Regions from separate parts of the Escherichia sp. TC-EC600-tetX4 genome, predicted to be linked through region 2. Evidence: predicted binding sites of a transcription regulator. Region 2 holds the regulator's gene; each other region holds the start of a gene.

The links. The regulator CRP, encoded in region 2, controls carbon source genes, mostly activating them, when cyclic AMP is high. The targets are predictions, from matches to a motif close to ATGTGANNNNNNTCACAT.
Region 1: a site for CRP is predicted at 7,426-7,443, ahead of adhE (bifunctional acetaldehyde-CoA/alcohol dehydrogenase). Genes of this name have one in related genera too.
Region 3: a site for CRP is predicted at 1,933-1,950, ahead of msrB (peptide-methionine (R)-S-oxide reductase MsrB). Genes of this name have one in related genera too.

Annotation. Positions count from the first base shown of each region.
Region 1 is NZ_CP079924.1:2,576,136-2,587,026, reverse strand. It holds partial or broken gene KXD89_RS12530 (two-component system response regulator RssB) at 1-338, shown strand, start outside; gene galU (UTP--glucose-1-phosphate uridylyltransferase GalU) at 540-1,448, shown strand; gene hns (histone-like nucleoid-structuring protein H-NS) at 1,592-2,005, opposite strand; gene tdk (thymidine kinase) at 2,610-3,227, shown strand; partial or broken gene KXD89_RS12510 (IS4 family transposase) at 3,509-4,405, opposite strand; gene adhE (bifunctional acetaldehyde-CoA/alcohol dehydrogenase) at 4,529-7,204, opposite strand; gene ychE (protein YchT) at 7,597-7,650, shown strand; gene ychE (NAAT family transporter YchE) at 7,681-8,328, shown strand; gene KXD89_RS12490 (hypothetical protein) at 8,486-8,782, opposite strand; gene oppA (oligopeptide ABC transporter substrate-binding protein OppA) at 9,066-10,697, shown strand; gene oppB (oligopeptide ABC transporter permease OppB) at 10,783-10,891, shown strand, end outside.
Region 2 is NZ_CP079924.1:388,650-399,540, forward strand. It holds gene nirB (NADPH-nitrite reductase large subunit) at 1-1,072, opposite strand, end outside; gene tsgA (MFS transporter TsgA) at 1,334-2,515, opposite strand; gene ppiA (peptidylprolyl isomerase A) at 2,786-3,358, shown strand; gene KXD89_RS01775 (YhfG family protein) at 3,463-3,630, shown strand; gene KXD89_RS01780 (putative adenosine monophosphate-protein transferase Fic) at 3,620-4,222, shown strand; gene pabA (aminodeoxychorismate synthase component 2) at 4,254-4,817, shown strand; gene argD (bifunctional acetylornithine/succinyldiaminopimelate transaminase) at 4,903-6,123, shown strand; gene KXD89_RS01795 (YccS/YhfK family putative transporter) at 6,190-8,280, opposite strand; gene crp (cAMP-activated global transcriptional regulator CRP) at 8,331-8,963, opposite strand; gene KXD89_RS01805 (OsmC family protein) at 9,265-9,669, shown strand; gene KXD89_RS01810 (phosphoribulokinase) at 9,724-10,593, opposite strand; gene KXD89_RS01815 (YheU family protein) at 10,647-10,865, opposite strand; gene KXD89_RS01820 (hydrolase) at 10,859-10,891, opposite strand, start outside.
Region 3 is NZ_CP079924.1:2,007,638-2,018,528, reverse strand. It holds gene KXD89_RS09695 (zinc-binding dehydrogenase) at 1-718, opposite strand, end outside; gene KXD89_RS09690 (YeaC family protein) at 1,088-1,360, opposite strand; gene msrB (peptide-methionine (R)-S-oxide reductase MsrB) at 1,402-1,815, opposite strand; gene gapA (glyceraldehyde-3-phosphate dehydrogenase) at 2,157-3,152, shown strand; gene KXD89_RS09675 (D-hexose-6-phosphate mutarotase) at 3,236-4,120, shown strand; gene yeaE (methylglyoxal reductase YeaE) at 4,168-5,022, opposite strand; gene mipA (scaffolding protein MipA) at 5,112-5,858, opposite strand; gene yeaG (protein kinase YeaG) at 6,294-8,228, shown strand; gene KXD89_RS09655 (YeaH/YhbH family protein) at 8,341-9,624, shown strand; gene KXD89_RS09650 (GGDEF domain-containing protein) at 9,771-10,891, shown strand, end outside.

The DNA of each region.
Region 1 (10,891 bases), 2.2 Mb from region 2:
TATTACAGGAACAGCTTGCACACCAAAATCAACGGTTGCCAGAGTTGGGCGCGTTATTGAAGCAGGTAAACCATTTACTTCGTCAGGCCAATCTGCCGGGGCAGTTTCCGCTATTAGTTGGCTATTATCATCGCGAACTGAAAAATCTCATTCTGGTTTCTGCGGGTCTGAATGCGACGTTAAATACCGGCGAACACCAGGTGCAAATCAGTAATGGTGTTCCGTTAGGCACTTTAGGTAACGCTTATTTGAATCAATTGAGCCAGCGATGCGATGCCTGGCAATGCCAAATATGGGGAACCGGTGGTCGACTGCGCTTGATGTTGTCTGCAGAATGAGCAAACGATAACGCGGGCTAAATTTGCATTACCTGCTAATGTCGGCTGGTGGTACTATCGTCGCCATTCGTATAAGTAATTGTCTTAATTATGCTAACTCGCCTCCTTTTCAGAACTTAGCCCCTTCGGGGTGCTGATATACTGGGATGCGATACAGAAATATGAACACGTTCAAAACACGAACAGTCCAGGAGAATTTAAATGGCTGCCATTAATACGAAAGTCAAAAAAGCCGTTATCCCCGTTGCGGGATTAGGAACCAGGATGTTGCCGGCGACGAAAGCCATCCCGAAAGAGATGCTGCCACTTGTCGATAAGCCATTAATTCAATACGTCGTGAATGAATGTATTGCGGCTGGCATTACTGAAATTGTGCTGGTTACACACTCATCTAAAAACTCTATTGAAAACCACTTTGATACCAGTTTTGAACTGGAAGCAATGCTGGAAAAACGTGTAAAACGTCAACTGCTTGATGAAGTGCAGTCTATTTGTCCACCGCACGTGACTATTATGCAAGTTCGTCAGGGTCTGGCGAAAGGCCTGGGACACGCGGTATTGTGTGCTCACCCGGTAGTGGGTGATGAACCGGTAGCTGTTATTTTGCCTGATGTTATTCTGGATGAATATGAATCCGATTTGTCACAGGATAACCTGGCAGAGATGATCCGCCGCTTTGATGAAACGGGTCATAGCCAGATCATGGTTGAACCGGTTGCTGATGTGACCGCATATGGCGTTGTGGATTGCAAAGGCGTTGAATTAGCGCCGGGTGAAAGCGTACCGATGGTTGGTGTGGTAGAAAAACCGAAAGCGGATGTTGCGCCGTCTAATCTCGCTATTGTGGGTCGTTACGTACTTAGCGCGGATATTTGGCCGTTGCTGGCAAAAACCCCTCCGGGAGCTGGTGATGAAATTCAGCTCACCGACGCAATTGATATGCTGATCGAAAAAGAAACGGTGGAAGCCTATCATATGAAAGGGAAGAGCCATGACTGCGGTAATAAATTAGGTTACATGCAGGCCTTCGTTGAATACGGTATTCGTCATAACACCCTTGGCACGGAATTTAAAGCCTGGCTTGAAGAAGAGATGGGCATTAAGAAGTAACATCCGTATCGGTGTTATCCACGAAACGGCGTTGAGCAATCGACGCCGTTTTTTTATAGCTTATTCTTATTAAATTGTCTTAAACCGGACAATAAAAAATCCCGCCGCTGGCGGGATTTTAAGCAAGTGCAATCTACAAAAGATTATTGCTTGATCAGGAAATCGTCGAGGGATTTACCTTGCTCATCCATTGCTTTTTTGATTACAGCTGGAGTACGGCCTTGGCCAGTCCAGGTTTTAGTTTCGCCGTTTTCGTCAACGTAGCTATATTTTGCCGGACGCTGAGCACGTTTAGCTTTGGTGCCAGATTTAACGGCAGCAAGGCTATTCAGCAGTTCGTTCGGGTCAATACCGTCAGCGATCAGCATTTCGCGATATTGCTGCAGTTTACGAGTGCGCTCTTCAACTTCAGCAGCAGCCGCGCTTTCTTCTTCGCGACGTTCGTTAACAACAACTTCTAATTTTTCCAGCATTTCTTCCAGCGTTTCAAGTGTACATTCTCTTGCCTGCGCACGAAGAGTACGGATGTTGTTCAGAATTTTAAGTGCTTCGCTCATTGTAGTAATCTCAAACTTATATTGGGGTGGTTTGTTGAGGTAATAATAGAGCCTTAAATTCAGTTGTGCAATAGCCAGGAATGTAAGGAATTCAAAATTGTTCTTTATTTTGTGCCGCCAATAAATATCTTTTCATAAAATTAGCCAGAAAAGACGCGGCATATAGCCCTATTTACACCGATGATTTCGCAGCACGTGAGGTTAAAACTTCCTGATTCATGTCACATTTTATGGGGAGATTATCGTAGGCTGACGACCTTTCAGTCTTCTGTATTAGTTGTGTTTACGAGAATTCCCTATTAAGCGAATGATGAAAAGTAGAACAGTCGCAATAAGAGCATGGACTTAGTATTGCACTATCTCCTGGAGGTCAACAGAGGGCTATTACTTGCGCAACAGGTTAAAGATTGTGAATAGTTACCAGCAGTCATTTACCCGCTTATAACAAGCGAGGCAGTTGTAATGATAGCTCAGAAGGATTATGCAAGGCTTCGTAAGGGAGAACGCATATACCCACTTCTGTGCATACTGTTGAGCTGAAAAACTGACGAATTATGATAAACTCCAGCCAACTTTATTTCATATCATTGAGGGCCTGTGGCTGATGGCACAGCTATATTTCTACTATTCCGCAATGAATGCGGGTAAGTCTACAGCATTGTTGCAATCTTCATACAATTACCAGGAACGCGGCATGCGCACTGTCGTATATACGGCAGAAATTGATGATCGCTTTGGTGCCGGGAAAGTCAGTTCGCGTATAGGTTTGTCATCGCCTGCAAAATTATTTAACCAAAATTCATCATTATTTGATGAGATTCGTGCGGAACATGAACAGCAGGCAATTCATTGCGTACTGGTTGATGAATGCCAGTTTTTAACCAGACAACAAGTATATGAATTATCGGAGGTTGTCGATCAACTCGATATACCCGTACTTTGTTATGGTTTACGTACCGATTTTCGAGGTGAATTATTTATTGGCAGCCAATACTTACTGGCATGGTCCGACAAACTGGTTGAATTAAAAACCATCTGTTTTTGTGGCCGTAAAGCAAGCATGGTGCTGCGTCTTGATCAAGCAGGCAGACCTTATAACGAAGGTGAGCAGGTGGTAATTGGTGGTAATGAACGATACGTTTCTGTATGCCGTAAACACTATAAAGAGGCGTTACAAGTCGACTCATTAACGGCTATTCAGGAAAGGCATCGCCACGATTAATAAGAATTTCTTTACTGACAGGGTGAGCAGGGCACTTTTATCCTGTCAGTTCGTTTTACGCACTTCTTCCGGGCTATATACCCTTCTCGGCAGTTTTTTAACGCCGCTATACGCCTCACAGGGCTCTTAAGCACCGACGTTGACTTGTGACCTGTAAAGTACAATATCCCTGTGTTTAGGCGTTATACATCGTCGCAAATATGATGAAGGCTAATGCTGTCGGTTTATGGAAAAGTTGCTTTGGGTAAACAAAAAATACGGCCCCAGAAGGGCAATGCCGTTCACTTAAGAGGAGCGGCACTATGTTTCACAGGATAACGGGTTTTTGATATCTTAACCGACCTCGGCCTTGATGGTCGGGGGCGTTTTGTTATGAACACCACTTCCAGAGCACCCCGAAGATGCTCCAGTCGTTTCGGGATGGTCCCTGGTGACGCCGTGTTTCCCAGCTCTATCATTTCTGATGCGATATTCTTCCACGCAGGCAGTAGCCAGTGGCGGTTACAACCCTTCTGGTTCAGCGTCAGCAGCAGGTCTTCGCTGTAAAAAAGTTTATCAAACAACGTAATAGAGTTATCCGGGATGGTGGCGAGCATGGAGTGGGCCAGCACAGTTTCGCTCTGCCGGTAAGGTGCGGTCACGGCATTCAGCAGAATGTGACTTCCCAGGTTCATTAAGGCCACCAGACGCATAACCGGGTAGGCGTTCTGCCGCTTAGTGGATGTGTTGGCAGACCCATAATATTCACGCAGCTCGGGTTTATCAGGTGTCCTGAACTGTGCGCCATCAATGGCAAAAAGTTGCAGGCCGTGCCAGTCATCCTTCAGGTAACGTTCCGCGCCCCTGTCTGTGCGGTCTGGCGGAAGAGCCATTCCACTGGGGCGGCCCCCACGCGCTGACGCGCCTGGGTGACAGCGCTGCGGGCCAGCAGGTTCATCCCCGCTTCGCCATCCGCGCTCAGGTTCAGACGGCGAACAACATCGGTAATTGGCTCATTGCACCACCATCCAGATAACCATGTCCCCCGGTAAACGACGGCGGCGAACGGTCGCATGAGCAGAAAGCGTCAGGCAGTGTTGTATCCACTCGGTGGGAAGGTGTTCTGCAAATAGTTGTGCAGAGGGCGGAGGCATAAGCGGATGGTCACTGAAATCGAGCAGATCATTGAGAAGTGGCATAAGAAAACGGCTCCCTGTTGTGGAAGCCGTTATAGTGCCTCAGTTTAAGGATCGGTCAACTAATCCTTAACTGATCGGCATTGCCCAGAAGGGGCCGTTTATGTTGCCAGACAGCGCTACTGATTAAGCGGATTTTTTCGCTTTTTTCTCAGCTTTAGCCGGAGCAGCTTCTTTCTTCGCTGCAGTTTCACCTTCTACATAATCACGACCGTAGTAGGTATCCAGCAGAATCTGTTTCAGCTCGGAGATCAGCGGGTAACGCGGGTTAGCGCCGGTGCACTGGTCATCGAATGCATCTTCAGACAGTTTATCCACGTTCGCCAGGAAGTCTGCTTCCTGAACGCCAGCTTCACGGATAGATTTCGGAATACCCAGTTCAGCTTTCAGCGTTTCCAGCCATGCCAGCAGTTTCTCGATCTTAGCAGCAGTACGGTCGCCCGGTGCGCTCAGACCCAAGTGGTCGGCAATTTCAGCATAACGACGGCGAGCCTGCGGACGGTCATACTGGCTGAATGCAGTCTGCTTGGTCGGGTTGTCGTTCGCATTGTAGCGAATAACGTTACAAATCAGCAGGGCGTTTGCCAGACCGTGCGGAATATGGAACTGGGAACCCAGTTTGTGCGCCATTGAGTGACATACACCCAGGAAGGCGTTCGCAAACGCGATACCCGCGATAGTCGCTGCACTGTGAACACGTTCACGCGCTACCGGATTTTTAGACCCTTCGTGGTAGGACGCTGGCAGATATTCTTTCAGCAGTTTCAGTGCCTGCAGAGCCTGACCATCAGAGAACTCAGATGCCAGTACAGAAACATAAGCTTCCATGGCGTGAGTTACTGCGTCCAGACCACCGAAAGCACACAGGGACTTCGGCATGTCCATAACCAGGTTGGCGTCGACAATCGCCATATCCGGAGTCAGCGCATAGTCTGCCAGCGGATATTTCTGACCAGTAGCGTCGTCAGTTACAACCGCAAACGGAGTGACTTCAGAACCTGTACCAGAAGTGGTGGTGACAGCGATCATTTTCGCTTTCACGCCCATTTTCGGGAACTTGTAGATACGTTTACGGATATCCATAAAGCGCAGCGCCAGCTCTTCGAAGTGAGTTTCCGGATGTTCGTACATAACCCACATGATCTTCGCGGCGTCCATCGGGGAACCACCACCCAGCGCGATAATCACGTCTGGTTTGAAGGAGTTTGCCAGTTCTGCACCTTTACGAACGATGCTCAGGGTCGGGTCCGCTTCTACTTCGAAGAAGACTTCAGTTTCAACGCCTGCTGCTTTCAGTACGGAAGTGATCTGATCAGCATAACCATTGTTGAACAGGAAGCGGTCAGTCACGATGAGCGCACGTTTGTGGCCATCAGTAATCACTTCATCCAGCGCGATTGGCAGGGAGCCACGGCGGAAGTAGATAGATTTCGGAAGTTTGTGCCACAACATGTTTTCAGCTCGCTTAGCAACGGTTTTCTTGTTGATCAGGTGTTTCGGACCAACGTTTTCAGAGATGGAGTTACCACCCCAAGAACCACAACCCAGAGTCAGGGAAGGTGCGAGTTTGAAGTTATACAGGTCACCGATACCACCCTGAGACGCTGGGGTGTTAATCAGGATACGCGCCGTTTTCATTTTCTGACCGAAGTAAGAAACGCGAGCCGGTTGGTTATCCTGGTCAGTGTACAGGCAAGAGGTATGACCGATACCGCCCATAGCAACCAGTTTCTCTGCTTTTTCTACCGCGTCTTCGAAATCTTTAGCGCGGTACATTGCCAGAGTCGGGGACAGTTTTTCATGTGCGAACGGTTCGCTTTCATCAACAACGGTCACTTCACCGATCAGAATCTTGGTGTTTTCTGGTACAGAGAAGCCTGCCAGTTCAGCAATTTTATAGGCTGGCTGACCAACGATAGCCGCGTTCAGCGCACCGTTTTTCAGGATAACATCCTGAACAGCTTTCAGCTCTTTACCCTGCAACAGATAGCCGCCGTGGGTTGCAAAACGTTCACGTACAGCGTCATAAACAGAGTCAACAACAACAACAGACTGTTCAGAAGCACAGATTACGCCGTTGTCGAAGGTTTTGGACATCAGTACAGATGCAACTGCACGTTTGATATCAGCAGTTTCATCGATAACAACTGGAGTGTTGCCCGCGCCTACACCGATAGCTGGTTTACCGGAGCTGTATGCGGCTTTAACCATGCCCGGACCACCAGTCGCGAGGATCAGGTTGATGTCTGGGTGGTGCATCAGTGCGTTAGACAGTTCAACAGAAGGTTGATCGATCCAGCCGATCAGATCTTTCGGAGCACCGGCAGCGATAGCAGCCTGCAGAACGATATCAGCCGCTTTGTTGGTGGCATCTTTTGCACGCGGGTGCGGGGAGAAGATAATGGCGTTACGGGTCTTCAGACTGATCAGCGATTTGAAGATAGCAGTTGAAGTCGGGTTAGTGGTCGGAACGATACCGCAAATAATACCGATTGGTTCAGCGATAGTGATGGTACCAAAAGTGTCGTCTTCAGACAGAACACCACAGGTTTTTTCATCTTTATAGGCGTTGTAGATATATTCAGAAGCAAAGTGGTTTTTGATCACTTTATCTTCGACGATACCCATGCCGGATTCGGCAACGGCCATTTTCGCGAGTGGGATTCGAGCATCTGCAGCAGCCAGAGCGGCGGCGCGGAAGATTTTGTCTACTTGCTCTTGAGTGAAACTGGCATATTCACGCTGGGCTTTTTTTACACGCTCTACGAGTGCGTTAAGTTCAGCGACATTAGTAACAGCCATAATGCTCTCCTGATAATGTTAAACTTTTTTAGTAAATCATCTGCTCGAATACGAGAGTATAGTCAGTGCGGTGATGATTTGCTTAACCTATGAAAATCAAAAGCTTACTCGCGCTCACACTCACTGTGATTTACTAAAAGAGTTTAAACATTAGAGTTATTATCTCTAATGCGTCACTTCCAGGTGGCGTAAGCAAGATTACTCACTTCTGGGTACTGATTACGTGATCCAAATCAAATTTTTGCAAAGCTGACACCTTTCAGCATCGCTTTTCGCCATTATAGCTAACAGTTAATAAATTGTAGTATGATTTGGTGGCTACATTAGCATGTTTTGCACAACTAGATAACAATAACGAATGATAGCAATTTTAAGTAGTTAGGAGGTGAAAAATGCTGTCAAAAGGCGTATTGTCAGCGCGTCTTTTCAACCTTATTTATGGCTAACATTATCCGGCTTTTGCTTCGGAGCTAACCGTGATTCAGACCTTTTTTGATTTTCCCGTTTACTTCAAATTTTTCATCGGGTTATTTGCGCTGGTCAACCCGGTAGGGATTATTCCCGTCTTTATCAGCATGACCAGTTATCAGACAGCGGCAGCGCGAAACAAAACTAACCTTACAGCCAACCTGTCTGTGGCCATTATCTTGTGGATCTCGCTTTTTCTCGGCGACACGATTCTACAACTTTTTGGTATATCAATTGATTCGTTCCGTATCGCCGGGGGTATCCTGGTGGTGACAATAGCGATGTCGATGATCAGCGGCAAGCTTGGCGAGGATAAACAGAACAAGCAAGAAAAATCAGAAACCGCGGTACGTGAAAGCATTGGTGTGGTGCCACTGGCGTTGCCGTTGATGGCGGGGCCAGGGGCGATCAGTTCTACCATCGTCTGGGGTACGCGTTATCACAGCATTAGCTATCTGTTTGGTTTCTTTGTGGCTATTGCATTGTTCGCTTTATGTTGTTGGGGATTGTTCCGCATGGCACCGTGGCTGGTACGGGTTTTACGCCAGACCGGCATCAACGTGATTACGCGTATTATGGGGCTATTGCTGATGGCATTGGGGATTGAATTTATCGTTACTGGTATTAAGGGGATTTTCCCCGGCCTGCTTAATTAATTCCTTTCAAATGAAACGGAGCTGCCATGCTCCGTTTACTTCGTCATTATTTTTACTTTGTTCCCGCGCAGTTATCAAAAGCAAAAGGAATAGGTAAAAATATTCTTCTCAAATTACAGTTAGTTATAAGGATTTCCTTAACTGCTTCTCCTCACCATCATGTTATTTTCGCCACATCATAATCCTGGGCTTGCTGAAGAATAATTGAAATGATATTATTAATTCCACTGCCTTTGGTAGAGGAAAGTGCTAAATAATAATCAATTGTTAAATTATTGTGCATTTCACTACTGGAACTGTAATCAGAAAAGATAGACATGCTTAGCCAATCTCTATTTGATTGAATTGAAAGATGTTTGTTAAGGCATGGATGCAAGCTATAGATTCTGATACGGTCAATAAAAGAGAATTGCTTAACAATTTTGCAAAATGTATTGGCGAGTAAGAACCGCATTTGGTACTTTCCGGGCAACCGCCAGACGATTCTTTATTGGTAATGAGAATAATTAACAATTAAAGAGCGTCGCGAAAGAATAATGTGTCTCGACAGGGGAGACACAGTACGAATCGACATAAGGTGATCGTCTGAATCACCAGAATAAATAAAGTCGGTGATAGTAATACGTAACGATAAAGTAACCTGACAGCAGAAAGTCTCCGAGCCTGTGCAGGGTCCCAATCCGGGATTACACATGCTGGTTAATACCAGTAATTATAATGAGGGAGTCCAAAAAACAATTACCAACATCACCAAGAGAAGTTTAGTAGCAGCTGGCGTTCTGGCTGCGCTAATGGCAGGGAATGTCGCGCTGGCAGCTGATGTACCCGCAGGCGTCACACTGGCGGAAAAACAAACACTGGTACGTAACAATGGTTCAGAAGTTCAGTCATTAGATCCGCACAAAATTGAAGGTGTTCCGGAGTCTAATATCAGCCGAGACCTGTTTGAAGGCTTACTGGTCAGCGATCTTGACGGTCATCCAGCACCTGGCGTCGCTGAATCCTGGGATAATAAAGACGCGAAAGTCTGGACCTTCCATTTGCGTAAAGATGCGAAATGGTCTGATGGCACGCCAGTCACAGCACAAGACTTTGTGTATAGCTGGCAACGTTCTGTTGATCCGAACACTGCTTCTCCGTATGCCAGTTATCTGCAATATGGGCATATCGCCGGTATTGATGAAATTCTTGAAGGGAAAAAACCGATTACCGATCTCGGCGTGAAAGCTATTGATGATCACACATTAGAAGTCACCTTAAGTGAACCCGTTCCGTACTTCTATAAATTACTTGTTCACCCATCAACTTCACCGGTGCCAAAAGCCGCTATCGAGAAATTCGGCGAAAAATGGACCCAGCCTGGTAATATCGTCACCAACGGTGCCTATACCTTAAAAGATTGGGTCGTAAACGAACGAATCGTTCTTGAACGCAGCCCGACCTACTGGAACAACGCGAAAACCGTTATTAACCAGGTAACCTATTTGCCTATTGCTTCTGAAGTTACCGATGTCAACCGCTACCGTAGTGGTGAAATCGACATGACGTATAACAGCATGCCGATCGAATTGTTCCAGAAGCTGAAAAAAGAGATCCCGGACGAAGTTCACGTTGATCCATACCTGTGCACTTACTATTACGAAATTAACAACCAGAAACCGCCATTCAACGATGTGCGTGTGCGTACCGCACTGAAACTAGGTATGGACCGCGATATCATTGTTAATAAAGTGAAAGCGCAGGGCAACATGCCCGCCTATGGTTACACTCCACCGTATACTGATGGCGCAAAATTGACTCAGCCAGAATGGTTTGGCTGGAGCCAGGAAAAACGTAACGAAGAAGCGAAAAAACTGCTGGCTGAAGCGGGTTATACCGCAGACAAACCGTTGACCATCAACCTGTTGTATAACACCTCCGATCTGCATAAAAAGCTGGCGATTGCTGCCTCTTCATTGTGGAAGAAAAACATTGGTGTAAACGTCAAACTGGTTAACCAGGAGTGGAAAACGTTCCTCGACACCCGTCACCAGGGTACTTTTGATGTGGCCCGTGCAGGCTGGTGTGCTGACTACAACGAACCAACTTCCTTCCTGAACACCATGCTTTCGAACAGCTCGATGAATACCGCGCATTATAAGAGCCCGGCCTTTGACAGCATTATGGCGGAAACGCTGAAAGTGACTGACGAGGCGCAGCGCACAGCTCTGTACACTAAAGCAGAACAACAGCTGGATAAGGATTCGGCCATTGTTCCTGTTTATTACTACGTGAATGCGCGTCTGGTGAAACCGTGGGTTGGTGGCTATACCGGCAAAGATCCGCTGGATAATACCTATACCCGGAATATGTACATTGTGAAGCACTAATGGCAATACGTGGGGCAGGAGTGTCCTGCTCCACGGTGTCTGATTTTTATCGCATTACAGAAGGCACAGGCCAGAAGGTAGGGCAATGTTAAAATTTATTCTACGTCGCTGTCTGGAAGCGATTCCGACGCTATTTATTCTTATTACTATTTCGTTCTTTATGATGCGCCTCGCGCCGGGAAGCCCTTTTACCG
Region 2 (10,891 bases):
GTTTGTAGATCTCTTTACTTTCGTCGAGGTAAACGTAGCTACGTGCGCCAGGCGTGCGACCGTGCGCATCACCAATACCGCCTACGTCTACGCCCAGCAGTTTCAGCTTGGCGCTAAGGTCAGCACCTTCAAAGGCGTTTTCGCTACCGAGAATATGGTCAACGGCGACCTGCGCCATTTTGTAGCCAGGTGCTACCAGACCAAATACACGGTTGTTCCAGCTTGCGCATTCACCGATGGCGTAGATATCCGGATCGGAAGTCTGGCAGGAATCATTAATGACAATACCCCCACGCGGAGCAACGTCCAGACCACACTGGGTTGCCAGCTTATCGCGCGGACGGATACCGGTAGAGAAGACGATAAAGTCGACTTCCAGTTCGCTGCCGTCGGCAAAACGCATGGTTTTACGCGCTTCAACACCTTCCTGCACAATCTCAAGGGTGTTTTTGCTGGTGTGAACGCGCACGCCCATACTTTCGATTTTGCGACGCAGCTGCTCGCCGCCCATCTGATCAAGCTGTTCTGCCATCAGCATAGGGGCAAATTCGATAACGTGGGTTTCAATACCTAAGTTTTTCAGCGCGCCTGCGGCTTCCAGACCTAACAGGCCGCCACCAACAACGGCACCGCGTTTGCTGCGACGGGCGCAGGATTCAATGGCGTTGAGGTCTTCAATAGTGCGATAGACAAAGCAGTCCTGAGTATCAGAACCTTTGATTGGCGGGATCCACGGGTAGGAACCGGTTGCCATGATCAGCTTGTCATAAAAAACGGTACGTCCGGCGCTGGAGTGAATCACCTTCTCCTGACGGTTGATGGTGATAGCGCGTTCGCCGACCAGAACTTTGATGCCGTGTTTCTCGTAGAAGCCTTCGCGCACCAGCGACAGCTCTTCGGCGGTGTGGTGAGAGAAGTAAGACGAGAGGTGTACGCGGTCATAAGCGATGCGCGGTTCTTCACAGAAAACGGTAATATCAAAGTTGGCCGCATCAGATTTATCAAGAAGATCTTCGATAAAGCGATGGCCGACCATACCGTTACCGATAATTGCGAGTCTGACTTTGCTCATTTTTGCCTCGATTTCTTTTCTATTACCGCCTACCTTAACGATTCAGCAACCCCGCTTATTGATGTAAATCAAATTCACCTTTATATACTCCTTAATGGGTATATTGCTGATTTGTATAAATTTTCTTAAGTCACGGAATTGTCTGATATTTCATGTTTGTGCAAAAAATAGACAAAATGAGCGGGTTTATAGAAATAGATGCACGTAGCGGGGGAAGAGAGGAAAAGGCCGGACGACGATAGTGCCGTCCGGCATGAGCAATTAATGAGAGGTCAGGGTGTTATGCTGACGGTGACGGCTGACGAAACCTAACAGGAAGCACATCACAAAGACGACAGCGTACAGACCGTTTGCTGTAAGCAGTGCCGCCTGCGGACCGCTATGTTCAACGATCGGGCCGGTAACCACAAAGGTCAACATAGTACCGATGGTTCCGCAGGTCAGGACAAAGTTAACCAGTTTTGGCGACGGTACTTTGGTCTGCTGTGAACCCAGGGTGATGATGGTGGTATAGATCGCGCTGGAGAAGAAGCCCAGAGCGAGAATTGACCACGCCATATGTGCTGGTGTTCCGGTGTTAAAGACGTACATCAGAATCGCAGCCAGACCAGCCAGTACGGTCAGAATGCGTTGCAAATCAAAGAAGCGAAGAATAAAGCTGAACGCCCACATGCCGACCATGTATGACATCCAGAAGTTACTCACCAGCGTGCCCGCGTCGTTCAGGCTCATGCCCAGGCCTTTGGCATACTCAGGCACCCAGGAGATAAAACCTAACTGACCGAGGATGTAGCACAACGCCGCAACAGAGAGAAACAGTACGCCGATCCCCCACTTTTCTTTCTCTACCGGAGCATCCGTTTTTGGCGCATGTTTGCCCAGCGCCGGGAACTCACAGCCGAAGGTCAGAATAAAAATAGCGACATACACCAGCCCGATGCAGGCATAAACCCAGTACCACTCAATGCTGCGCGCCAGTAGAAACGCGGCGATCATTGGGAAAATCATCCCAGCCATACTGAAGAAGGAGTCGGTAAATAACAGGCGGGAACCGCGCTGACGCCCTTCATACATTTGTGTTACCAGGAATGTACCAATCGACATGGTGATGCCGCTGACCACCCCGAGAATGAACATCGCCGCCGAGAACAGCGCCAGGCTGTGGCTGAACATCAAACCGGCAACCGCCAGCACCATCAGGAGAAAGCCAAAACGTAACTGCGTTTTCAACGGGACGATTTCCATCAGCCAGGCGTTGAGGAAGATAGAGATTAAAATGCCGGCGTTGAGGAAGGTGAAGGTATTACTCATACTGGAAACAGGCAGATTGAAATAATCGGCGATATTTCCCATCACCATCCCGGTGACAATAACCAACGCACCAGTCAGTGCGTAGGAGAGAAAGCTAATCCATGTGAGCTTGATGCGATTGCTGTTAGTCATGATTGGCCTGCGTTCAAAAATAAAATGGCATAGCGGGATATGCCGCGAGCGGGCGATTTTAGGTGATTTTGTGATCTGTTTAAATGTTTTATTGCAATCGGTTGCTAAATTGCATTTTAAGAGGTGATTTTGATCACGGAATAAAAAGTGATCGTCAGGTTACATATATTTCAGATACGTAAAATTAGGTAAAGGGATGGCCTTGTTCTTGAAGGCTATTTAGAATCTCTTCACTTGCTTTTTTTCTGCTCTGTTTGTTAAGGAAATCTCATGTTCAAATCGACCCTGGCGGCGATGGCTGCTGTTTTCGCTCTTTCTGCTCTTTCTCCCGCAGCAATGGCAGCGAAAGGGGACCCGCACGTATTGTTGACAACCTCAGCTGGTAACATCGAACTGGAGCTGGATAAACAAAAAGCGCCAGTGTCTGTGCAAAACTTTGTCGATTATGTGAACAGCGGTTTTTATAACAACACTACCTTTCACCGCGTCATTCCTGGCTTTATGATTCAGGGCGGCGGTTTCACCGAGCAGATGCAGCAGAAAAAACCAAACCCGCCAATCAAAAATGAAGCCGATAACGGCCTGCGCAACACGCGTGGCACCATCGCGATGGCACGTACCGCTGACAAAGACAGCGCCACCAGCCAGTTCTTTATCAACGTTGCCGATAACGCCTTCCTTGACCATGGTCAGCGTGATTTCGGTTACGCGGTATTTGGTAAAGTGGTGAAAGGCATGGACGTTGCCGATAAGATTTCCCAGGTGCCGACTCATGACGTTGGTCCGTACCAGAATGTGCCGTCAAAACCGGTAGTTATCCTTTCCGCTAAAGTCCTGCCGTAATGATTTCTCGCGCGGGCAATCTTGCCCGCGCTTCTGCTCTCCCGGCGTAACCCGGATTTGCCGCTTATACTTGTGGCAAATGGACACGTTCAGGGAGGCATCAAGTGAAGAAACTCACCGATAAGCAAAAGTCCCGTCTCTGGGAGCTTCAGCGTAATCGTAATTTTCAGGCCAGTCGCCGTCTTGAAGGCGTCGAGATGCCTTTAGTCACTCTTACTGCCGCAGAGGCTTTAGCGCGCCTTGAAGAGCTGAGGAGTCACTATGAGCGATAAATTCGGCGAAGGGCGCGATCCGTATCTTTATCCAGGCCTTGATATCATGCGTAACCGGCTGAACATCCGCCAGCAGCAGCGGCTGGAACAGGCCGCTTACGAAATGACGGCGCTGCGTGCTGCGACCATTGAGCTTGGTCCGCTGGTGCGCGGTTTACCGCATTTGCGAACTATCCATCGCCAGCTGTATCAGGATATTTTCGACTGGGCAGGGCAACTGCGTGAAGTTGATATTTATCAGGGTGATACGCCGTTCTGCCACTTTGCTTATATCGAAAAAGAGGGCAATGCCCTGATGCAGGATCTGGAGGAAGAAGGTTATCTGGTTGGCCTGGAGAAAGCGAAGTTCGTCGAGCGGCTGGCGCATTACTATTGTGAAATCAACGTGCTGCATCCCTTCCGGGTGGGAAGTGGTCTGGCACAGCGGATCTTCTTCGAGCAACTGGCGATTCATGCCGGATATCAACTGAGCTGGCAGGGTATCGAAAAAGAGGCCTGGAATCAGGCAAATCAGAGTGGGGCAATGGGGGATCTCACCGCACTGCAGATGATATTTAGCAAAGTGGTAAGCGAAGCCGGGGAATCTGAGTAAAATAGCGCGGTTCTTTTGTACCGGAGCCGCCATGATCCTGCTTATAGATAACTACGATTCTTTTACCTGGAACCTCTACCAGTACTTTTGTGAACTGGGGGCGGATGTGCTGGTTAAGCGCAACGATGCGTTGACGCTGGCGGATATCGACGCCCTTAAACCACAAAAAATTGTCATCTCACCTGGCCCCTGTACGCCAGATGAAGCCGGGATCTCCCTTGACGTTATTCGCCACTATGCCGGGCGCTTGCCGATTCTTGGCGTCTGCCTCGGTCATCAGGCAATGGCGCAGGCATTTGGCGGTAAAGTTGTGCGCGCCGCAAAGGTCATGCACGGCAAAACCTCGCCGATTACACATAACGGTGAGGGCGTATTTCGGGGGCTGGCAAATCCACTTACCGTGACACGCTACCATTCGCTGGTGGTGGAACCTGACTCATTACCAGCGTGCTTTGACGTGACGGCCTGGAGCGAAACCCGAGAGATTATGGGGATTCGCCATCGCCAGTGGGATCTGGAAGGTGTGCAGTTCCATCCAGAAAGTATTCTTAGCGAACAAGGACATCAACTGCTGGCTAATTTCCTGCATCGCTGATTTCTGATTGCCATTTAGTGATTTTTTATGCATATTTTGTGGTTATAATTTCACATTTGTTTATGCGTAACAGGGTGATCATGAGATGGCAATTGAACAAACAGCAATTACACGCGCGACTTTCGATGAAGTGATCCTGCCGATTTATGCTCCGGCAGAGTTTATTCCGGTAAAAGGTCAGGGCAGCCGAATCTGGGATCAGCAAGGCAAGGAGTATGTCGATTTCGCGGGTGGCATTGCAGTTACGGCGTTGGGCCATTGCCATCCTGCGCTGGTGAACGCGTTAAAAACCCAGGGCGAAACTCTGTGGCATATCAGTAACGTTTTCACCAATGAACCGGCGCTGCGTCTTGGGCGTAAACTGATTGAGGCAACGTTTGCCGAACGCGTGGTGTTTATGAACTCCGGCACGGAAGCTAACGAAACCGCCTTTAAACTGGCACGCCATTACGCCTGTGTGCGTCATAGCCCGTTCAAAACCAAAATTATTGCCTTCCATAACGCTTTTCATGGTCGCTCGCTGTTTACCGTTTCGGTGGGTGGGCAGCCAAAATATTCCGACGGCTTTGGGCCGAAACCGGCAGACATCATCCACGTTCCCTTTAACGATCTCCATGCAGTGAAAGCGGTGATGGATGATCACACCTGTGCGGTGGTGGTTGAGCCGATCCAGGGCGAGGGCGGTGTGACGGCAGCGACGCCAGAGTTTTTGCAGGGCTTGCGCGAGCTGTGCGATCAACATCAGGCATTATTGGTGTTTGATGAAGTGCAGTGCGGGATGGGGCGGACCGGCGATTTGTTTGCTTACATGCACTACGGCGTTACGCCGGATATTCTGACCTCTGCGAAAGCGTTAGGCGGCGGCTTCCCGATTAGCGCCATGCTGACCACGGCGGAAATTGCTTCTGCGTTTCATCCTGGTTCTCACGGTTCCACCTACGGCGGTAATCCTCTGGCCTGTGCAGTAGCGGGGGCGGCGTTTGATATCATCAATACCCCTGAAGTGCTGGAAGGCATTCAGGCGAAACGCCAGCGTTTTGTTGACCATCTGCAGAAGATCGATCAGCAGTACGATGTATTTAGCGATATTCGCGGTATGGGGCTGTTGATTGGCGCAGAGCTGAAACCACAGTACAAAGGTCGGGCGCGTGATTTCCTGTATGCGGGCGCAGAGGCTGGCGTAATGGTGCTGAATGCCGGACCGGATGTGATGCGTTTTGCACCGTCGCTGGTGGTGGAAGATGCGGATATCGATGAAGGGATGCAACGTTTCGCCCACGCGGTGGCGAAGGTGGTTGGGGCGTAAATACGAAGCATCAGGCAAAAGATGTCGGATGCGGCGTGAATGCCTTATCCGATGGTTTAGCCTGCATTACGCCTTCGAATCCCGCAACTTGCGACTCAGCCAAATCCCGTGATGCGGTCGCTGACGCCATGCCATCGACGAAATGGTGTGCATGGTGTTCAGATGACCAATAACCCGCTGTAAATGCTGCTCCAGCGTACCTGCCGCGCCTTCGTGCGGCTGCATCTCCGGCGCATCCATGATATTGGCATCGCCAGAACTACCCGGTTCGTCATACTCCAGTCGCTGCTGACAACGCTGAATGGCGATTTCACAAGACTGTAAATACTCTTGTGCCAGTTCAGGTGGCAATGCCCGGTGTTCCCGCGCCAGCGTGGTCATGGCATTAATATGCTCAACAATAAACTGGCTGTGCGTTACCCACAGTTTCATATCTGCCAGATAATGGCTGTTAAACGCCGGTTCCTGCATCGCCTGATTCAATGAGTTATACAGAGTGTTATGTGCCTGATTTACCCGCATTCGCTGCCAGGCCAGTGGCGTAGGTTGCGGATCCTCGCTAAGAATCAAGCGAATCGCTTCCTGATAGGCTTCTAAAGCATCATGGGCGTTTTTACGCAATAACCCGCTCTGCCACTGCGGCCACAGCCAGACAGTACCGCCGAAAGCAATTAAACAACCAATAATGGTATCGATAAGACGCGGAAGGATGTATTGCTCGCCGTTCAACCACAATAGTTGCAGGGTATACACTGCGGTAATAGTAAAACCGACCGTCGCCCAGCCGTAGTTTTTGCGCAATATCAGGTAGCTGGCGAGGGTGGTAATCAGCATCAACGTCAGGGTGTAACCTTCGGGAATTTTAAAGTGCAGCGCCACGCCCGCAATGATTAACCCGACCACGGTTCCCACGGAGCGATTCACAATCCTCAGACGGGTTGCGCCATAGCCATTTTGTGTCACCAGCAATACCGTCATCAGGATCCAGTACGACTTCGGCAGATGCAGCGCGGTGCCCATCAGGCTGGCAACGCTTAACATCACACTGAGTCGTCCGGCATTGCGTAGCGCCGGAGACTTTAGTGACAGATAACTTTTCAGCGCCGGAAGTAATGGCATTCGCCGCTGTTTATCGGCCAGTAAGTCACGGGCATAGAGCGGTTTTTGGGTGCGCAGCACGCGGGCGATGCGGCTGAAATGCCAGTAGCAGAATTGCCCAACCGGATTATCCGGATGCTGGCGGGCGATTTTTTCCAGTGCGCCAATTTGCTTTTCCATCGTAAAACGCGTTGGCAGGCGATGGTAAAGAATGTCATCAGCCAGCACGCGCAGGCGAGCGGCGACGGTTTGCGCATTCCAGCGGATAACTTCTTCCGCATGGCTACGCTCGACCAGCTTTTGCACCTCTTCCGGCTGATGCAAACTGACCGAAATATGTTCCTGTAAATCCAGCGCCTCCTGGAAAATACGCAGCATCCGCTTGTAGTCAGTATTATTTTGCGCGGAAAGCATATGCATTTGCTGATAGCACTGGGTAATTAGATCGACCGCTTTTTGCTGGCGCACCAGCAGCGGCGGCAGCGCTTTTTCAGGGTCGGTGTGCTGGGTAAGCAGGCTGTATTTGGCTTCACAATAATCTGCCAGTTCACGGTACAGCAGACTTAGTGACTCGCGCAGCGGTTGTTCGCGCCAGATCCAGAACCAAAACCAGTTAAACAATCCGTACCAGAGAGTGCCCAACGCATAGATGAGCAACGGTTCCCAGACCGGCATGTATCCCGCCAAACTGAGGGTAAAAATGGCGGCGAGCAGCGATGCAGGAAGCAATTTTGCGTGCAATGGCCCCAGCTCAGCAGTGACGCCAAGTACCAGCGTTAATCCGGTCAGCAAAAAGGGCAGGGGAACATCTTTTGCCAGTAGTAGCTGTGTCAGCAAGCTACAGGTGGCAAACAGCGACGCACCAATGATTAAGCGTTTGAAAAAACGTTTATGAGGCGTATCAAGGCCCGCAATATTGCAACAGGCAGGAACGAGGGAGAAGAGCAGACCGAATCGTAATTCGCCAAGCATTAACCCAACGGCCACGGGCAAACATAGCACCAGCGTTTGTCGAAGTGCATAGTTGATATCGGGGTGATAAATCAGTCTGCGCCACATCGGGGGAAACAAAATGGCGCGCTACCAGGTAACGCGCCACTCCGACGGGATTAACGAGTGCCGTAAACGACGATGGTTTTACCGTGTGCGGAGATCAGGTTCTGATCTTCCAGCATCTTCAGAATGCGTCCCACGGTTTCACGAGAACAGCCGACAATCTGACCAATTTCCTGACGGGTAATTTTGATTTGCATACCGTCCGGGTGAGTCATAGCGTCTGGTTGTTTTGCCAGATTCAGCAGAGTCTGTGCAATGCGGCCCGTCACGTCGAGGAACGCCAGGTTGCCCACTTTCTCTGAAGTGACTTGCAGACGACGCGCCATCTGTGCAGACAAACGCATCAGAATGTCCGGGTTTACCTGAATCAATTGGCGAAATTTTTTGTACGAAATTTCAGCCACTTCACAGGCGGTTTTCGCACGTACCCATGCGCTACGTTCCTGGCCCTCTTCAAACAGGCCCAGTTCGCCAATAAAATCACCCTGATTCAGATAGGAGAGGATCATTTCTTTACCCTCTTCGTCTTTGATCAGCACTGCCACAGAGCCTTTAACGATGTAGTACAGCGTTTCCGCTTTTTCACCCTGGTGAATAAGCGTGCTCTTGGATGGGTACTTATGAATGTGGCAATGAGACAAGAACCATTCGAGAGTCGGGTCTGTTTGCGGTTTGCCAAGCACCATGCGCGGTTATCCTCTGTTATAAGCTTTCTCCAGAGCCAGATAACGCCGCTGTCTCTGGATTGCCGAAATATGCTTCCCGCTACCTGGGAAGGGGCTATCAACTGTACTGCACGGTAATGTGACGTCCTTTGCATACATGCAGTACATCAATGTATTACTGTAGCATCCTGACTGTTTTAGCATAGCTTTCGCTTTGTGTCTCCTGGTGTCTCGCTTCAGCATGACCCAGGTCGCCTTCCGTTGCGCGATTTGGTTAGTACGCGTACTCTGTCAGGAAAATTGACGCAGTGGAGTAGCAAAAATGCAAGCGCGAGTGAAGTGGGTCGAAGGGTTAACTTTTCTGGGCGAATCCGCCTCTGGTCATCAGATTTTAATGGACGGCAACTCAGGCGATAAAGCACCAAGTCCGATGGAAATGGTGTTGATGGCGGCGGGTGGTTGCAGTGCCATCGATGTGGTTTCGATCCTGCAAAAAGGGCGTCAGGATGTGGTCGATTGTGAAGTAAAATTGACCTCTGAACGCCGCGAAGAGGCACCACGCCTGTTTACGCACATTAATCTGCATTTTATCGTCACCGGTCGCGACCTGAAAGACGCAGCGGTTGCGCGTGCGGTTGATCTCTCTGCCGAGAAATATTGTTCAGTGGCGTTGATGCTGGAAAAAGCGGTGAATATTACTCACTCGTATGAAGTGGTTGCCGCGTGACTTAACTATCCCGTTGTGAAGCCGGATAGTATTTTATCCGGCGTAATAGCAGAGTTACTCGATTTTCTTTCCTTCCATCAATCGTTGCACCAGCGGCAGCATAATTAATTCCATTGCCAGACCCATTTTGCCGCCCGGTACCACTAACGTATTGATGTGGGAAATGAATGAGCCTTGCAACATCGCCAGCAGCCAGGGGAAATCGATCCCTTCCAGATTACGAAAATGGATCACCACAAAGCTTTCATCGAGCGACGGGATACCTTTTGCCGCGAACGGGTTTGAAGTGTCGACGGTGGGAACGCGCTGGAAGTTAAGATGGGTGCGGGAAAACTGCGGTGTGATGTAGTTGATATAGTCTTCCATTGAACGCACTACTGAGTCCATCACTGCTTCTCGTGAGTGCCCGCGCTCGCTGGTGTCGCGGATCAGTTTTTGAATCCACTCAAGGTTAACGATAGGCACCACGCCGACCAGTAAGTCCACATGCTGCGCAACGTTATGCTGTGGCGTGACTACGCCGCCGTGTAAACCTTCATAAAACAGTACATCAGTGGGTTCCGGTAAAGGTTGCCAGGGGGTGAATGTCCCCGGTACCTGATTCCACGGTACGGCTTCGTCGTAGGTATGCAGATATTTGCGAGATTTCCCTTTGCCGCTCTGACCGTATTCAATGAAGGTTTGTTCCAGCAGGCCGAAGTCGTTAGCCTCGGGGCCGAAGTAGCTGATATGCCGCCCGGCGTCGCGCGCTTTGCGGATCGCCATGTCCATTTCCGGGCGGGTGTAACGGTGAAAACTGTCGCCTTCCACCTCAGCTGCATGCAGATTTAACTGCGCGAATATTTTACGAAACGCGAGGCTGGTGGTGGTGGTCCCCGCGCCGCTGGATCCTGTTACCGCAATGACCGGATGTTTGGCAGACATAGTAACTCCATGACTTAGCTATCATTATTATCTCGTCCGCCGACGGTTGCAGGTTATTCGCGAAACTGACTGCGCGGCATAATATTGACCGTTTCGTGCAGCTCCGACCATACCAGCACCGCTTCTCCGCACTGTAGCTGGCGTTTGACGTCGGCGACTTTCTGTTCAAGTGTACGCTCATGTTCACCATAATCGGTGCCTTCACGTAACACAAAGCTTTCAATTAAATTTTCCAGCGTTTCGGGGGAGAGGTCTTGCCACGGAATCAACATGATTTCGCCTCCAGATACGTTGTTAA
Region 3 (10,891 bases), 1.6 Mb from region 2:
GCTGGCAGCGCGCCACCACATCTTCGGTAGAACCATTTACTACTGCCGTCGCACCCAGTTCTTTTGCAACCGGGAAGCGGACCGCCACATCTTCTTGCAGACCAACGACGACGATATTTACCGCCCCCATAATTCGCGCCATTTGTACGGAGAACAGCCCGAGTGGGCCAGTGCCGATGACGACCACATCCTGACCAGGAAGGAATTTCGATTGCTGCGCGATGGATTTGTAGGCATTACAGATAGGGTCAAGTACGGCTGCGTCCTCATAATCAACACCATCAGGGATTTCCCACAACGCATGACGATGAATTTTGAGAATTTCACCAGGAACCAGACAATATTTGGAAAAACCACCGCCCCAGGTATTATTATCCAGACCAAGGTTTACTTTTTCTGTACAACACAGAAAATCACCTTGTTCACAGGCCGGACAAACACCGCAAACGTGACCGCTGTTATCCGATACGACGCGTTGCCCCACTTTCCAGTCTTTGACTTTTTCACCAACCTGCGCAATACAACCTGCGAACTCATGGCCGCGGATAGAGTTAAACTCATCAGAACCGCTATCGACATTGTAGTGCTTCATGTCTGCGCCGCAGATTGCCGCGGCTTTAATTTCAATCACTACATCTTCCGGGCCACACATGGGTTGTGGGACATCAATCATCTTGTAGCCGCCAAAGGCCTTGCCAAACCGAGCCAGTGCTTTCATTGCGTCATCCTCTGTGTTTAGTTTTGCTTAGATGGCCATCATACTTACCCACATGATTTTTGAGGTCAACATTAAATCTGTAAAACACAGATAATGATCTGCGTTTTACAACTCAGATCACAATTACGCAGAAAATGGCTGGGTCTGTTACAGGTTGATGGAAGGCGGGGCGCAAAAAGAGCAAATTCGAGAGGGATTACCGGCCAAATAGGTCTGAGACTTAAGTTCAGGAGAAGTCATTCAGGTGTGAACGGGACGGCAAGAGATCGGACTGGGACTTAGCCAGGTCATGGCGAGATAATTGAGATGAGTCGTGGGGTCATTGTTGGCTATCCCCTTCATAGCCGAGGCAAAAAGGGGATGAACCACTTACTTAAACATGGCAATAGGCTTTGCTGAGATACCAAAATCTTCTTTTAACTGCTGTTTGCTCTTCATGACCATCTGACCATTTGTGTCAATTGTCATATGCTGTGCTTCGATATTATGGCGGGCTTGCCACAGCATCACCAGTTGCAGGCAGTTCTCTTTTTGTTCCTCGGTCAACGCAACGCCATCAGGCCATTTCCCCAGTTCAACGGCGGTCGACAAACGCTGGTATACCTCAGGCATCATGCTGTTGATAATGTCATCAAGATTCATAATTTTTCCGCTCCTGTGGAATAAGTTGCTGAATCGTTTTTTCAACCGTTGATTTCTTCGCCGTTTTCGCCATCGGTAAAGCGTAAAGAGGCAGAGTTAACACAATAACGTTCGCCCGTTGGCTGCGGCCCGTCGGGGAAGACATGCCCCAGATGGGCATCACAGTTACCGCAACGAATTTCTATGCGCTGCATTCCATGTGACAAGTCTTTGATATAACGAATGGATTCTTCACTTACCGGTTCGTAGAAACTGGGCCAGCCACAGCCGGAATCATACTTGGTTTGGGAATGAAACAGCGGGGCATCGCAGATCAAACAGTGATATACGCCGTCACGCTTGTTATGCAGTAAACGACCCGTAAATGGCGGCTCTGTCCCATGATTCTGCGTCACGTAAAACTGCATCTCGGACAAATTTTTTTTCAGTTCTTCTGCCGAAGGTTTATTAGCCATTTGCTCACATCTCACTTTAATCGTGCTCACATTACGTGACTGATTCTAACAAAACATTAACACCAACTGGCAAAATTTTGTCCTAAACTTGATCTCGACGAAATGGCTGCACCTAAATCGTGATGAAAATCACATTTTTATCGTAATTGCCCTTTAAAATTCGGGGCGCCGACCCCATGTGGTCTCAAGCCCAAAGGAAGAGTGAGGCGAGTCAGTCGCGTAATGCTTAGGCACAGGATTGATTTGTCGCAATGATTGACACGATTCCGCTTGACGCTGCGTAAGGTTTTTGTAATTTTACAGGCAACCTTTTATTCACTAACAAATAGCTGGTGGAATATATGACTATCAAAGTAGGTATCAACGGTTTTGGCCGTATCGGTCGCATTGTTTTCCGTGCTGCTCAGAAACGTTCTGACATCGAGATCGTTGCAATCAACGACCTGTTAGACGCTGATTACATGGCATACATGCTGAAATATGACTCCACTCACGGCCGTTTCGACGGTACCGTTGAAGTGAAAGACGGTCATCTGATCGTTAACGGTAAAAAAATCCGTGTTACCGCTGAACGTGATCCGGCTAACCTGAAATGGGACGAAGTTGGTGTTGACGTTGTCGCTGAAGCAACTGGTCTGTTCCTGACTGACGAAACTGCTCGTAAACACATCACCGCTGGTGCGAAGAAAGTGGTTATGACTGGTCCGTCTAAAGACAACACTCCGATGTTCGTTAAAGGCGCTAACTTCGACAAATATGCTGGCCAGGACATCGTTTCCAACGCTTCCTGCACCACCAACTGCCTGGCTCCGCTGGCTAAAGTTATCAACGATAACTTCGGCATCATCGAAGGTCTGATGACCACCGTTCACGCTACTACCGCTACTCAGAAAACCGTTGATGGCCCGTCTCACAAAGACTGGCGCGGCGGCCGCGGCGCTTCCCAGAACATCATCCCGTCCTCTACCGGTGCTGCTAAAGCTGTAGGTAAAGTACTGCCAGAACTGAATGGCAAACTGACTGGTATGGCGTTCCGCGTTCCGACCCCGAACGTATCTGTAGTTGACCTGACCGTTCGTCTGGAAAAAGCTGCAACTTACGAGCAGATCAAAGCTGCCGTTAAAGCTGCTGCTGAAGGCGAAATGAAAGGCGTTCTGGGCTACACCGAAGATGACGTAGTATCTACCGATTTCAACGGCGAAGTTTGCACTTCCGTGTTCGATGCTAAAGCTGGTATCGCTCTGAACGACAACTTCGTGAAACTGGTATCCTGGTACGACAACGAAACCGGTTACTCCAACAAAGTTCTGGACCTGATCGCTCACATCTCCAAATAAGTTGAGATGACACTGTGATCTAAAAAGAGCGACTTCGGTCGCTCTTTTTTTTACCTGATAAAATGAAGTTAAAGGACTGCGTCATGATTAAGAAAATTTTTGCCCTTCCGGTCATCGAACAAATCTCCCCTGTCCTCTCCCGTCGTAAACTGGATGAACTGGACCTCATTGTGGTCGATCATCCCCAGGTAAAAGCCTCTTTTGCATTACAGGGCGCACACCTTCTCTCGTGGAAACCTGCGGGTGAAGAAGAAGTTCTGTGGTTGAGCAACAACACACCGTTCAAAAATGGCGTCGCTATTCGCGGTGGCGTACCGGTTTGCTGGCCGTGGTTTGGTCCGGCGGCACAACAAGGTCTGCCTGCGCACGGTTTTGCCCGCAACCTGCCGTGGACGCTGAAATCACATCATGAAGATGCTGATGGCGTAGCGCTGACTTTTGAATTGACGCAAAGCGAAGAGACGAAAAAATTCTGGCCGCACGACTTTACGCTGTTAGCGCATTTCCGCGTGGGTAAAACTTGTGAAATCGATCTTGAATCACATGGCGAATTTGAAACCACCTCTGCCCTGCATACCTACTTTAACGTGGGTGATATCGCTAAGGTAAGCGTCAGTGGGCTGGGCGATCGCTTCATTGATAAAGTGAATGACGCGAAAGAAAATGTACTGACCGATGGTATTCAGACCTTCCCTGACCGTACCGATCGCGTGTATCTGAATCCACAAGATTGCAGCGTGATTAATGATGAAGCGCTGAATCGTATTATCGCCGTAGGCCACCAGCATCATCTGAACGTTGTCGGCTGGAACCCGGGACCGGCGCTTTCAATTAGCATGGGCGATATGCCGGATGATGGCTACAAAACATTTGTTTGTGTAGAAACGGCTTACGCTTCAGAAACGCAAAAAGTGACCAAAGAGAAACCTGCACATCTGGCGCAATCCATTCGCGTTGCGAAACGTTAATTTACGTTAATGTTGTGTGCCGGGTGCAATGCATCCGGCACACAACATCACACCATATCCAGCGCAGTTTTTCCTTTTGGTGCCGGATATGCCTTATCCAGCATAGCTAATTCCGCTGAAGAAAGTTCGACCTCAAGCACAGCCGCATTTTGTTGGACATGGGCAATCGTGGCCGCTTTTGGAATCGCCATCACACCCTGATGACTGATCACCCACGCCAACAATACTTGTGCCGCGCTGATATTGTGAGCATGTGCAATTTCGTTGACTACCGCGTTTTTTAACAGTCCATTGCGCAACCGCCCGGCCTGGGCTAACGGACTGTAAGCCATCACCGGCATCTGCTGTTGCTGGCACCAGGGGAGTAGATCGTACTCAATTCCTCGTGAACCGAGATGGTAAAGCACCTGATTAGTGGCACACTGATTTCCCCCCGGCAGCTGCCAGAGTTCCTGCATATCAGCATAATCAAGGTTAGAAACGCCCCAGCGGCGGATTTTTCCCTGGGCGATCAATTTTTCCATCGCTGCGACAGTCTCTTCAAAAGCGAAACTGCCAGACCAGTGTAATAAGTAAAGATCGAGATAATCAGTATTGAGACGGCGTAAACTGGCTTCGCATGCATTTATCGCTTTTTGCCCGCCAGCATTCCACGGATAGACTTTAGAGACGAGAAAGACCTTCTCTCGCAGACCGGTTAATGCTTCCCCAACCACCTTTTCGGCACCGCCATCGGCATACATTTCGGCGGTATCAATGAGGGTTAAACCGAGTTCAATGCCCGCGCGTAGTGCAGCAACTTCTGTTTTGCGCTGACTGGCATCTTCGCCCATATACCATGTTCCCTGCCCTACGGCTGGCAGTGAGACATCGCCACTAAATTGAATCATTTTTTGTTGCATTGTTTCCTCCCAGGTATTGCACCACCGTAATGCAAAACAGGGCGTGACGCCCTGTTTTTATGCACAAAATGCCCTGGAAAGATGCATTATCAGAATTTGTAGGTGATCCCGGTAGAAATCAGGCCAGTCCAGGATTTATCCACCATCGGGCTGTCAGTAACTTCATCAGACAGACGGGTGTAGCGTGCGGTACCGTAAACACTCCAGTCGCCGAGGAAGTTGTAGCTGGCGCTCAGCTCCAGGTAAGGGCTCCAGCTGTCGTTCGGGTTATAGCCACGCAGACCGCTGCGAGCGGACTCTTTGCGCGATACGCCATAATAGTATTCGTTCTGGTTTTCGCTGTTCCACTGCACACCAATACCCGGAGTCACGGTCAGGCCACCGTTGGTGTAACGATACAACCAGGCCATATCCCAGACGATGCCGTTGCTGTTATCCAGGGTATCGCCAGCCAGGGTGGTACGCAGGTAACCGTACTGGGTAAAGTGAGCATAAGACAGACCAGCCATCATGGTGCTCTTACGGTCATCCAGGTGACGCATTTGGTGATCGCCACTGTCTTTCGCTTTGAAGTAAAGCGGCGACCAGTAAGCGGTAATTGAAAGTTTATCCGTTGCGTCATTCCACAGGTAGTAACCACCACCTAAGCCACGGAACCAGAAGTTATCGCCTTCATAGTTGATTACCGGTACTGGGTAAACATCGGTATCGTAATCTTTATATGGGTGTTCAACGACACCTACGCCTGCGCCCAGGGAAAATTTACCTTCAGCGTGCGCTACGCCTGCAGACGTTGCGATAAGCACTCCAAGTGCCAGAAGTTTGAGTTTGGTCACAATTAATCATTCCTTAAACAAATGTTTAGCGGGCGACAAAGTTTACCCGTCAATACATCGAAACCCAACCTTTTTACGTTTTCATTTTTTAAAGTAACTGTTTAATTTTCCTGACGCGGATGACACCGCGCTTACAGCCAAATGAATTTAGCGTTACTGGCGAGCCTGGTCTTTACATTAATTATGCAAAATTTATGGATGAGTTGTTGATATGCCATTGAAATTAAGAAAGCCGTGCAGGCAAGTTTTCCATTTGCCATCTACGCTTAATTTTGAAGGTGTATCACCGGGCACGTTGTTCTCATCGTCGATAAAATGGCATGAGAGTTGCTGTGTTTTAGCAAGAGACGTCGTTCAGTTTACCTCTTCCGGGAGCCTCTACTATTCATATGAACGGCTCTTAACCTGTGCTAAAAAACGAAAGGACGGCATACCATGAATATATTCGATCACTATCGCCAGCGATATGAAGCTGCCAAGGACGAAGAGTTCACACTGCAGGAGTTTCTTACCACTTGTCGGCAAGATCGCAGTGCTTATGCCAACGCGGCTGAGCGGCTATTGATGGCTATCGGTGAGCCTGTCATGGTCGATACAGCCCAGGAACCCAGACTTTCTCGACTCTTTTCTAACCGGGTCATTGCACGTTATCCGGCGTTTGAAGAGTTTTACGGCATGGAAGACGCGATTGAACAGATTGTCTCTTATCTGAAACACGCGGCTCAGGGGCTGGAAGAGAAGAAACAAATCCTGTATCTGCTGGGGCCTGTGGGTGGGGGTAAATCATCGCTTGCTGAGCGACTGAAATCATTAATGCAGCTCGTACCGATTTATGTATTGAGCGCGAACGGTGAGCGTAGCCCGGTCAACGATCATCCGTTCTGTCTTTTCAATCCGCAGGAAGATGCGCAGATTCTGGAAAAAGAGTATGGCATTCCTCGCCGTTATCTCGGCACCATCATGTCGCCGTGGGCGGCAAAACGCCTGCATGAATTTGGTGGCGATATCACTAAGTTCCGGGTAGTGAAGGTCTGGCCGTCAATTCTGCAACAAATTGCTATCGCCAAAACGGAACCCGGCGATGAGAACAACCAGGACATCTCCGCGCTGGTTGGGAAAGTCGATATTCGTAAACTCGAACACTACGCGCAGAATGACCCGGACGCCTACGGCTATTCCGGTGCGCTGTGCCGCGCCAATCAGGGGATCATGGAATTCGTTGAGATGTTTAAAGCACCGATTAAAGTGCTGCATCCCTTGTTAACCGCCACTCAGGAAGGTAACTACAACGGGACGGAAGGTATCTCCGCCCTGCCGTTCAACGGGATTATTCTCGCACACTCGAACGAGTCCGAATGGGTCACTTTCCGTAATAACAAAAACAACGAAGCCTTCCTCGATCGTGTTTACATCGTGAAGGTGCCGTATTGCTTGCGCATTTCCGAAGAGATCAAAATCTACGAGAAATTGCTTAATCACAGTGAATTGACTCACGCCCCATGCGCCCCTGGCACGCTCGAAACACTGTCACGTTTTTCCATTCTTTCGCGCCTGAAAGAGCCAGAAAACTCCAGCATTTATTCAAAGATGCGGGTTTATGATGGCGAAAGTCTGAAAGACACCGATCCCAAAGCCAAGTCGTATCAGGAATATCGTGACTACGCCGGTGTCGATGAAGGGATGAACGGTCTGTCGACGCGTTTTGCGTTTAAGATCCTCTCCCGCGTGTTCAACTTCGATCATGTAGAAGTGGCAGCAAACCCGGTCCATCTGTTCTACGTCCTGGAACAGCAGATTGAGCGCGAGCAGTTCCCACAAGAGCAGGCAGAACGCTATCTGGAGTTCCTGAAAGGTTATCTGATCCCGAAATATGCCGAGTTTATCGGCAAAGAGATCCAGACGGCCTACCTTGAATCCTATTCCGAATATGGGCAAAACATTTTCGACCGTTATGTTACCTACGCGGATTTCTGGATTCAGGATCAGGAGTATCGCGATCCGGATACCGGGCAGCTGTTTGACCGCGAGTCTCTTAACGCCGAGCTGGAGAAAATCGAGAAACCGGCGGGGATCAGTAATCCAAAAGATTTCCGCAACGAGATTGTTAACTTCGTACTGCGCGCCAGAGCGAATAACAGCGGACGCAATCCGAACTGGACCAGCTATGAAAAACTGCGCACGGTCATCGAGAAGAAAATGTTCTCCAATACCGAGGAGCTGTTGCCGGTTATCTCGTTTAACGCCAAAACGTCAACCGACGAGCAGAAGAAACACGACGACTTTGTCGACCGTATGATGGAAAAAGGCTACACCCGTAAACAGGTGCGTTTACTGTGCGAATGGTATTTGCGCGTACGTAAATCGTCTTAACAACCCTGGCCCGGTACACATGTTACCGGGCCTACAACGACAGCGAACCGTGGGCCTGAGAAGCGGCAACACAGGCGTAGCATACAGTTGGCAAATGTAGTACGGGGGGCATATGACCTGGTTTATTGACCGGCGTCTGAACGGCAAAAACAAAAGCATGGTGAATCGCCAGCGTTTTTTACGCCGTTATAAAGCGCAAATTAAACAGTCGATCTCCGAGGCCATTAATAAGCGTTCGGTGACTGACGTCGACAGCGGCGAATCCGTATCCATTCCCACGGAAGATATTAGCGAACCGATGTTTCATCAGGGGCGTGGCGGTCTGCGCCACCGCGTGCATCCGGGCAATGACCATTTCGTCCAGAACGACCGAATTGAACGTCCCCAGGGTGGCGGCGGAGGTTCCGGCAGTGGTCAGGGCCAGGCCAGCCAGGATGGTGAAGGTCAGGATGAATTTGTCTTTCAGATTTCGAAAGATGAGTATCTTGATCTGCTCTTTGAAGATTTGGCCTTACCGAATCTGAAACAAAACCAACAACGCCAGCTGACCGAATATAAAACGCATCGGGCGGGTTATACCGCTAACGGCGTTCCGGCCAATATCAGCGTTGTGCGTTCATTGCAGAACTCACTGGCGCGACGCACAGCCATGACGGCAGGCAAGCGGCGGGAACTTCATGCACTGGAAGAGAATTTGGCCATCATCAGCAACAGTGAACCTGCGCAACTGCTGGAAGAGGAACGTCTGCGCAAAGAAATTGCAGAATTACGTGCCAAAATTGAACGCGTCCCTTTTATTGACACCTTCGATTTACGTTACAAGAACTACGAGAAGCGGCCCGATCCCTCCAGCCAGGCAGTGATGTTTTGCCTGATGGACGTTTCCGGTTCAATGGATCAATCCACTAAAGATATGGCTAAGCGTTTTTATATTCTGCTGTATCTGTTCCTCAGCAGAACGTATAAGAACGTGGAAGTCGTATACATCCGCCATCATACCCAGGCGAAAGAAGTCGATGAACATGAGTTTTTCTACTCGCAGGAAACAGGCGGCACCATTGTTTCCAGCGCCCTGAAACTGATGGATGAGGTAGTGAAAGAGCGTTATAACCCGGCACAGTGGAATATTTACGCTGCACAAGCATCGGACGGCGATAACTGGGCCGATGACTCTCCGCTTTGCCATGAAATCCTGGCGAAAAAATTATTACCTGTTGTTCGTTATTACAGCTATATCGAAATTACCCGTCGTGCACATCAGACATTGTGGCGAGAATATGAGCATCTGCAATCTACTTTCGACAACTTTGCGATGCAGCACATCCGCGACCAGGATGATATTTATCCGGTGTTCCGTGAACTGTTTCATAAACAAAATGCAACAGCTAAAGGCTAAAACTATCAGCCAGGTCATTATCGCCTGGCTGATTTTTAGCTTACTGTAAATTATCTCATTTATTACATACATTAGCTTACAATCGCTTTAAATATGACAGCATAACCTTTACATAATTTAGTTCCAGAAAACAATCATTCGGAAAAATGATTCAGTCAACACGTATTTCCATGGGGTTATTCTTTAAATATTTTTTATCGTTAACGAAAATTGATCCTGGTCAAAACTATATATCTCTGCCATCAATAAAATCCAGCACTCACATTGCTCTCCTTTTTATGGTTTCTATGGGTACACAAAAATTAAAAGCTCAAAGCTTTTTTATTTTCAGTTTATTGCTGACGTTAATTTTATTTTGCATTACTACCTTATATAACGAAAACACAAATGTAAAACTCATCCCACAGATGAATTACCTGATGGTTGTTGTGGCTTTGTTTTTCCTTAACGCCGTCATTTTTCTTTTCATGTTAATGAAATATTTCACTAACAAACAAATTTTACCAACACTCATTTTAAGCCTTGCATTTTTAAGTGGCCTTATCTATTTAGTTGAAACCATTGTAATTATCCATAAACCAATTAACGGCAGTACACTGATCCAGACAAAGTCGAATGATGTTTCTATTTTCTATATTTTCCGCCAACTCAGTTTTATTTGTTTAACCTCGCTGGCGCTCTTTTGTTATGGAAAAGACAACATCCTTGACAACAATAAGAAAAAAACGGGAATCCTGTTGCTGGCGCTGATCCCTTTTTTAGTTTTTCCCCTTCTGGCACACAATCTGAGCAGTTATAACGCTGACTATTCTTTGTATGTCGTCGATTACTGTCCGGACAACCATACTGCGACCTGGGGAATCAACTATACAAAAATATTGGTTTGTCTGTGGGCATTTTTACTGTTCTTTATTATCATGCGCACACGATTAGCCAGCGAACTATGGCCGTTAATAGCATTATTATGTCTGGCATCGCTATGCTGCAACTTACTTCTACTGACTCTGGATGAGTATAATTATACTATCTGGTATATCAGTCGCGGGATTGAAGTTTCCAGTAAACTGTTTGTTGTGTCTTTTCTGATTTATAACATTTTTCAGGAGCTGCAACTCTCCAGCAAACTGGCAGTTCATGATGTGCTGACCAATATTTATAATCGGCGCTACTTTTTCAACAGCGTAGAGTCATTATTGTCGCGACCTGTTGTTAAGGACTTCTGTGTCATGCTGGTTGATATTAATCAGTTCAAACGCATCAATGCCCA